DNA from 2 places in the Paenibacillus sp. 1A_MP2 genome. Region 1 is predicted to be linked to the other one. Evidence: predicted binding sites of a transcription regulator. Region 1 holds the regulator's gene; the other holds the start of a gene.
What was found. Region 1 encodes LexA, which represses DNA repair genes until DNA is damaged. Its sites were predicted from a motif close to CGAACATATGTTCG; they were not measured.

Region 1 (4,218 bases):
CCAACCATCATGCTCTCCTCAGGCTGTACTCCCAGCTTACTCAATGCGTGCTCGAAAATCGAAGGGTCAGGTTTCCCTTTACCGAACGAACCCGAAATAATAATTTCGTCAAAAAAAGGAGCTAATTCCGGAACACCATCAAGTTTCTCTGTTGCAACGCAGGACAGCCGTTGGTTAAAAGCAAAAGCTTGAACTTCCCTTGTAGATGACTTAATGTTTCCAGCGTTTCTTCATAGACATGGGGTCTCGATCTCCGCTCTGCCCCAAATTGTGAGGCAAGTCTTTCCGCCAGATCTTCACGATCAACACCAAGCTTTAACAAGCCACGACGCCATGACTCTTTACGATATGCAGGTGCAATCTGCTCCAGCTGGCGAAACTCCGGCTGATCCCCACCCGTGAAGTTAGCCCAAAGACCTTCGAACGGGTTGATCCCAATCATTTTGGTAAACGAAAAAGTTTCATAGGACTCATATAGATTACGTGCCTCATTACGAACAGCTTCTTCAAGATCTTCCGGTTTAACTCCAGTCTCTTGCGCTGCGATCAGGCAAGTCTCATGAAAGGCCTCTCGAACACTGCGCTCATCCCACAGCAAAGTATCATCCAGGTCGAACAAAATCGCTTTTAACGCCATTTCGGTCATCTTCCCCTTTATGCAATAATTACTTTTTCTCGTAAGTTTCCACGGTGATCTGATGTGCTTTGGCGAATTTCAGAAGACGCTCAGTAATTGCATCGGTATCATAACGATTGAGTAGTTTGGTAAATACCCATCTCTTACCTCGTGCATTATGCTCAATCACAACTGTGCCTGGCTCAATTCTGAATTTCACGATATCGTCAACTCCAATTGAACGCTCGCGATTGCCCTTTGTCGTCAAAATCCGGTTAGTTCCTATTTTGACATATGGACGACGGAGCATGAAGATGACTGCCAAAAATACATACAGCAACATGGTTACCCAGTCCCAGGTGGTCATCGGCGCTTTAACAAGAAACGTACTCATAAAGAGATACAGGAATGCTAGTCCGATCAGAAAAATAGGAAACAGAAGGCTGCGTCCTTTGAATACGTCCTCACCTGGTGTACCGGAAACCGGTTGACCGCTTTTTTTACGTTGCTGATTCAACTGCTTAGAATTTTTCCGAACTGTTCTCTCGAACGAACGCGACATGAGAATCCCCCTTAGATGTTCTTTGTATCGGCTTACATAAATGCAAACCAACATTTCCCCCTATAATTTGCAACCTCTAGATAACAGGAAGAAACCTAAATATCATATATGATATCATTAGGTTTCCTTAATGTTTGAGTTTGCCTTGGTGGCCTTGATCATTCTCATCATCTACAATTTCAATCGAATCCAGCTGCTGTCTGAAATTGCTTCGAATGTTATTCAAATAGATCTCTCTAAGCTTGGCACGTTCAGCGAGCTCTTCCTCTGACAATCCAGTGGATTTTTGCTTACGGGCCAATTCATTAATACGTGCTACCAGACTATCTATATCCAAGCTTGTCCCCTCCAAAAATACAAAGTCTTATTAACTTTGACATGTTAAAGGCAGCTTGTCAAGCTGACACGCATTAGCGCGTGTGGATATGCAGTTTTATTTTGTGAATTGTGGCAGTATTAAGACTTGCCCCACCTTTATTGAAGTGGACTGAAGTTGATTCACTTTCTTAATTGCTTCTATATATACACGTGTATCCATCGTTTCCGGTTTATGATCCAATGATATACTCCACAGCGTATCTCCTTGTGAAACTGCCATCTTTCCTCCAGGCAACAAATCGTTCTCATTGCCTGCAAACACTGTTAGCACTGTACTGCAACCAACCAATATAATTAATGATACGATTATTAATTTCAACACCCAGGTTGGGATATTACCTATTGCAAAAACCTTTTTAAAATTTCTTATGTTAGTTTCAACCACTTCTGAATGCACCGGTTCGTAAATGCTTTGATAAGTAGAATATCTCATTAAATATCGACCTCCAAACGTTTGTTCCTATCCGTTAAAATCAATATAACACGAACACTTGTTTTGCACAATAACTTTTTAGAACAATTGTTCGCTTTTTTTTATTGAGTTCTATCACTCATCTTTCTTTTACTATCTTTCTTCTATAGTATGGCACTATCATTTGCAGTATTTGCTTAGATGCAAAATTCATTTTCATACAAATTCGCAAAAAAACATTGATTTTATGGCATTTTATTTAGAACTTATGTTTGTACGAACGGAGGTTCTATGTTATAATTTTCCCAAACGTTACTAAAATGGGGTTGATACGGTATGTCGAAGATATCCAGCAGGCAACAGGCTATTCTGGAGTTTATACGCAATGAAGTCCGGTTGAAGGGGTATCCTCCTTCCGTACGCGAAATTGGTGAAGCCGTTGGATTGGCTTCCAGCTCTACAGTACATGGACATCTGGATCGTTTGGAGAAGAAAGGTCTAATTAGACGTGACCCAACCAAACCAAGAGCCATTGAGCTTCTCAGCCAGGAAGAGTCAGAGCATTCACATCAGTTTGCTCACAGCGTTGCTCGCATTCCTGTCGTGGGTAAAGTTACTGCAGGGGTTCCAATCACAGCAACAGAAAATATCGAAGATTATTTCCCTCTTCCTACGCATTATGTGGGCGAACAGAAAGTATTTATGCTTTCGGTCGTGGGAGACAGTATGGTTGAAGCAGGCATTGTTAACGGAGATTATGTTATCGTACGTCAGCAGCAAACTGCAGATAACGGCGATATCGTAGTAGCCATGACTGAAGACGATGAAGCAACGGTAAAAACGTTCTACAAAGAGAAAGATCATATTCGTCTTCAACCGGAAAATTCGACTTTTGAACCTTTGCGTTTGAAACACGTTAGCATTCTGGGCAAAGTCATTGGGCTTTTCCGTGATATTCATTAATATGTTTTGAAGCAGCTTAGATGTTTCACAATAAGATACTTAAAGAGGTTGTCCCGTTGAACGGGACAACCTCTTTTCTGCCTACTGCTTATATTGCTCTACGTAAGCTTGTTATTCACTGCGTTTAAGAATGCTCTTATGATGAGAAAACACATCAAAGCTCTGTTGACCATGGTAGGAACCCATTCCACTTTCTCCTACTCCGCCAAACGGAAGATAATGTGAAGTCATATGAGACAATGTGTCATTTATGCAACCACCACCAAAAGATACTTGATTCAGAACCTGATCCTGCAGAGCCTCATCCTTAGTGAAGAGATATAATGCAAGTGGTTTTGGACGGCGAATAATCTCATCTAGCATAGGATTGAGGTCTTTAAACTTAAATACAGGAAGGATCGGACCAAAGATCTCTTCTTGCATCACAGGGGAATTCCAATCCACATGTCCCAATACTGTTGGTTCTATAAGCAGCTGATCACGCTCAGAACGTCCCCCAATCAGTGCTTTGCCATCTTGGAGCAACACCGATAATCGGTCGAAGTTACGCCCGTTGACAATATGCGGAAAATCTGCGTTTTGCATCACATCATCTCCGAATTTATCCTGAATCTCTGCATCGATCAATTCCAGTAATTTGTCATGTACATTCTCGTGTACAAGCAGGTAGTCCGGAGCGACACAGGTTTGTCCAGCATTCAGAAATTTACCGCGAACAATGCGCTGAGCTGCCAGCTGCAAATCTGCATCCTGGTGAACAATGACCGGACTCTTGCCACCTAGTTCAAGCGTAACCGGAGTCAAATGCTCGGCAGCAGCCTTCATAACGATACGGCCAACACCTGTACTGCCTGTAAAGAAAATATAATCAAACTTTTCCTTCAATAATGCTGTACTTGTCTCAACTTCCCCTTCCACAACTGCCAGGTACTCAATAGGAAATATCTCATGAATCAAATCATAAGTCAGACGTGATACCGCAGGAGTTAATTCCGACGGCTTAATAATGGCACAGTTACCTGCAGCAATGGCTCCAATCAGAGGACCAAAGGCCAATTGGAACGGATAGTTCCACGGTGCAATAATAAGAGCAACGCCATAAGGTTCAGGATAAATCAGGCTTGTGCCATCAGGTATAGCAGAATTTGTAGGCACAGGTTTTGGTGTAGCCCATTCCTCCAAGTGTTCCAATGCAAAATCCAGTTCACCCAATACGATGCGAATCTCTGAGCCATAAGCTTCTGTTTCGGATTTATTGAGATCGGCACGAAGTGCATCAAGAATACG
Region 2 (4,218 bases), on a different contig from region 1:
CTAGCTTACCAAATGAAACGAAACTGGTCCTATCTGTAACAGGTGAAGATGAATATTCTGCTCATGCAAAAGTTCAAGTCAATAATGGTACGATAGAAAGTGATTGGCTCTCTAATAATGGAGAAGGTTTAGTACCTGGAGTGTATAGTCTTCGGATCACATCTCAAGCAGCTATAATACAGCCTGACTCAGTTCAAAACATTATTGGTAAGCATGGCGAAAATCTAGAGGGTGAGTTTGTTTTGTCCGAAGAGACCCTTGGAAAAATAATTGAATATACATACGCTTTTAGTACGAGTGATTCTCAGACAGCAGCAATCGAGAGCGAGACAATTTGGGATAAAGTAAACGGCTATTTAGCCACAGGACAATATACTTTAATAAAGGAATTAATTGATGAAATCCCAACACCAAGTCAGGATCTCCAGATGATGTATCACCTTTCTATGTATCATATCTATGGCCAAGCTGAAGAAGATAAAAAAGCATTAGAGTCCTTATACAGTATTCCCAAGGGTTACACGGGACGAAACGAAGATTTAATCAATTATTACAAATACTTGAATGAATTTTATGAGGATGAATCTCCATTTAGCTTTAATGATTACGTAGCACTCTACAGAAAAAACCGAATTACCTCAACTTCCTTTGCTTATTATAAAACTGAAAGCGTGCAGACAAGTAATACTCAAAACAGTGATGCTGACGCCGTCTACAAGTATATGATGCAGGAGTTTGATGTCTTAACGAATTACGGAAACAATTACGTACCTGAAATACACGACTCCATTGTAATTGAGAAAGCCAGTAAACATTTTGAGATGTCCGTGAGTGAAGTAGATGAGATTTTTATGGCTAGAGCAATGCAGTTAGCTCATTAAACAATAAAAGCAGCCGATCACTTGTGATTAGCTGCTTTATGTGAATGCTTATTCTTTTTTATCTCTTGTTTTTCCTGAAGTAACAGGTAGTTGTTAAACTTAATTGATTTAGCAATGTTATCGAAATCACCATAGATACTTTCTAAGTTCACACCTAGAAAATTTAATTCTTTCAAAATAACATTGTAATTATCAACTTTTATAGTGATATCTGGGATCACATATTGATAGTTTAAAACTCCATATTTGTATGCATTCTCAACATCATATAAGTAGGGTTGATAAACAAACAAACCTTTCTGGTTTATAATTCTATCGAATAAATCTGGGGGTTGATAGGTAAAATAAACATCGAGTTGTAAGTCTATCCTTTCTTGGTATCTAATAAAGATCTGAAGAAGATTTAGTAGTAATGCCAGATATACTCTTGCACCAATCCCTTCTTTACCATACTGAATAATCTCAAGCTCCTCAACGTAATATCTATCACCATAAGTATACTCTTCATCTTCAAGCTCATTGAGCACATATGTGTAGAGATCACTGAGTGTATTCGTCCCCTCATTTTTTATCTTATCCTTAAAATATGAAAGACTCAATTCTTGTTCGGACTCCACATCTTCAAATGAGGAAGTTTCACCATATATATTGAATTGATGTTTATCATAAAGTTCAATCAGATTAAGAATCCAGTTTACGAATTTATCTCTATTCTCTACAAACAATTTTTCTATTTTATGTAGAATCTGTTGTTGAACATTTGTATTTTCTACAAGAAGTTCTAAGAAATTCTGACTATCATTACTAACAAGTATATCTGTTATATCAATCAACCTATTTTTATTAATTAAATAGACTTCGGCAAATGTATTTTTTTCTTTTTCATTACATGCAAAAATAAAGCAACAAGTGGAGAAGTTGTAAAATCAACTATGTTCGTAGGTAATCCGTGATGCTGGCAGAAAGCTAGGAAATGTTGGCGCTCGTCAGAGGAAATCTTCCTTATTACCTTATTGAAGTATTCTTTTTTCATACCTTCTATGTCATAGAAAGTATCTGAATAAAACCCACCCTTGTAAGGTCTGAACCCACTCGCTTCAATGCCTCCGAATGCTTCATTCTGACCACGGAAGATATAATGATTAAAGTTGTTTCGACTAATTAGGTCTAAATATTCTGTGACCGTGGAAACTGTGTACTCTTTATTCATAATCATACTCCTCCTTAACAAACCATATCTGCAACATGTTATTGTTCTCATACAATTAAACCATGCATTTTAAAATACGTCTCTAGCTTTTTGTATAATTCTTTTACAGAAAATCCACTAAGTGAACAGAAACAATATCTCAGTCATGCCAAGAAGGTAGCTGAACAATAAAAATTTACCTCTTGCATAAAGAACGTGTGTTCGGTTTATAATATATACAAACATACGTTCTTTAAATGTGCGGGAGTGATACCAATGGCAACTAAACAACGAACAATCATGCTTATTGACATGCAATCCTTTTATGCTTCAGTTGAAAAAGCAAAGATGCCCCAATATAAAAACAAACCCTTAGCCGTAGCGGGAGATCCGGCAAGACGTTCTGGTATCATTCTCGCTGCATGTCCACTGGCTAAAGCAAAAGGGGTATCTACAGCTGAACCACTATGGCAGGCACTTCAAAAGTGCCCGGAATTGATTGTCGTGAGACCCCATATGCAGGAGTATATCGAGGTTTCAACTCAAATTATGTCCATTATTGAGGAGTTTACTGACCTCGTGGAACCCTACAGCATAGACGAACTATTTACTGACGTGACTGGATCACTGCATCTGTTTGGTAACGACCCCATAGACCTGGCCAAACAAATTCAAGCCAAAATACTTAATGAGACCGGCGTATATGCCAGAGCAGGTATTTCGACCAACAAAGTGATGAGTAAGCTTTGTTGTGATATGATCGCCAAAAAGATTGATGGTGGAGTATTCTTTTTAAAGAAGGAAGAGCTGCATAAACATATTGGGCATAAACCTATACGTGAAATGTGGGGAATTGGATCGAGAATGGAAAAACATCTTTGGAAGATGGGGATCCAGACAATAGAAGATCTTGCCACTACGCCATTATCCAAGCTAAGAAGCAAATGGGGGGTTAATGGAGAGGTCATATGGCGGGTTGCCAATGGTTTAGACGAAAGTCCGGTATCGATCTCAACACATAGCGTCCAAAAGGATATCGGAAATGGAATGACTCTTCCCAGAGACTATACAGAGGCCTGGGAGATTGATGTGGTCATTCAAGATATTTGTACAGAGGTCTGCAGAAGAGCGCGCAAAAAGGGACTGATGGGCAGCGTCGTTTCTGTCAGCTCATCTGGAGCAGATTTTGACCGGCCAACGGGGTTTCATAGACAGATTAAGTTACCCGACCCCACAAACATAACCGTGGATGTGTGTAGGGTTGCTAAGAAGCTATTTCATCATCACTGGGACGGACAGCCCGTTCGTCGTGTCAGCGTATCACTCTCTGATTTATCTAATGCGGACACGTACCAATTATCTTTATTCGATGATGTAGAGCAGAAACGGGCGATTGATCGAGTCATGGATGACATCAAAGATCGATTTGGAGACATTGCCATACTACGAGCAAGTTCTATTACTGCAGCTGGTCAGGCAATCGATAGATCAAACAAAATTGGAGGCCACTATAAATGAGCAAAAAACTGGTAGCTAACGGATTATGGGAATCTAATCGGATTATGTTGCCGCAGCATAAAGAGCGAATCAATGCACACCATGCAGAAAAACACTATATAGATAAACCTCTTTTACACGAAGATGAACGAGAGATCATTGGACAGAACTTACGGATGTCTCTTAATTATACGTTGGAAGCTACCCTCGAAGTGTTTAACAAAACTGGGAGTACATTTATAAAAGGGATAGTTACGTCTGTAAGTAACACTGGAAAACGAATTAAGATCGAATTAGAACAGGGTTATGATTGGATAGATTTTGACAAGCTACTCTCCGTTCGACTTAATGATGGAGGGGCTGACTTTGAAACAGACATCTGAAGAATTAGCTTTACTAAAGAGACACGTAGAAATCCCATTCTTAATGGATACGATCGAGGAGGATAAAAAAAGAATATCCGCTTCAACGTTAAAAATGAAGACTGCTTATGTGGATCATCTGGACACGATTCAGAGAAGGATCACTGTGGAAATGGTTGAGCTGAAGAAAACGCTCAAGCAAAATGATATTAAAATAATCAATCAGTACAGCTCCACGGAAAGTTTAACTGTAGCCTATTCCACTCGCGGATATGAACATAAAATGACA

Region 2: the regulator LexA is predicted to act here: its motif matches at 2,310-2,323, upstream of ACTWJ7_RS36220 (DNA polymerase IV).

What each region holds. Positions count from the first base shown of each region.
Region 1 is NZ_JBQQCS010000001.1:3,282,218-3,286,435, reverse strand. Features, by position in the region: partial or broken gene ACTWJ7_RS16105 (HAD family hydrolase) at 1-637, opposite strand, end outside; gene ACTWJ7_RS16100 (hypothetical protein) at 666-1,178, opposite strand; gene ACTWJ7_RS16095 (DUF896 domain-containing protein) at 1,306-1,515, opposite strand; gene ACTWJ7_RS16090 (LysM peptidoglycan-binding domain-containing protein) at 1,612-1,989, opposite strand; gene lexA (transcriptional repressor LexA) at 2,305-2,931, shown strand; gene ACTWJ7_RS16080 (aldehyde dehydrogenase) at 3,043-4,218, opposite strand, start outside.
Region 2 is NZ_JBQQCS010000005.1:296,791-301,008, reverse strand. Features, by position in the region: gene ACTWJ7_RS36235 (hypothetical protein) at 1-881, shown strand, start outside; gene ACTWJ7_RS36230 (hypothetical protein) at 899-1,714, opposite strand; gene ACTWJ7_RS36225 (FRG domain-containing protein) at 1,729-2,091, opposite strand; gene ACTWJ7_RS36220 (DNA polymerase IV) at 2,347-3,588, shown strand; gene ACTWJ7_RS36215 (YolD-like family protein) at 3,585-3,950, shown strand; gene ACTWJ7_RS36210 (hypothetical protein) at 3,934-4,218, shown strand, end outside.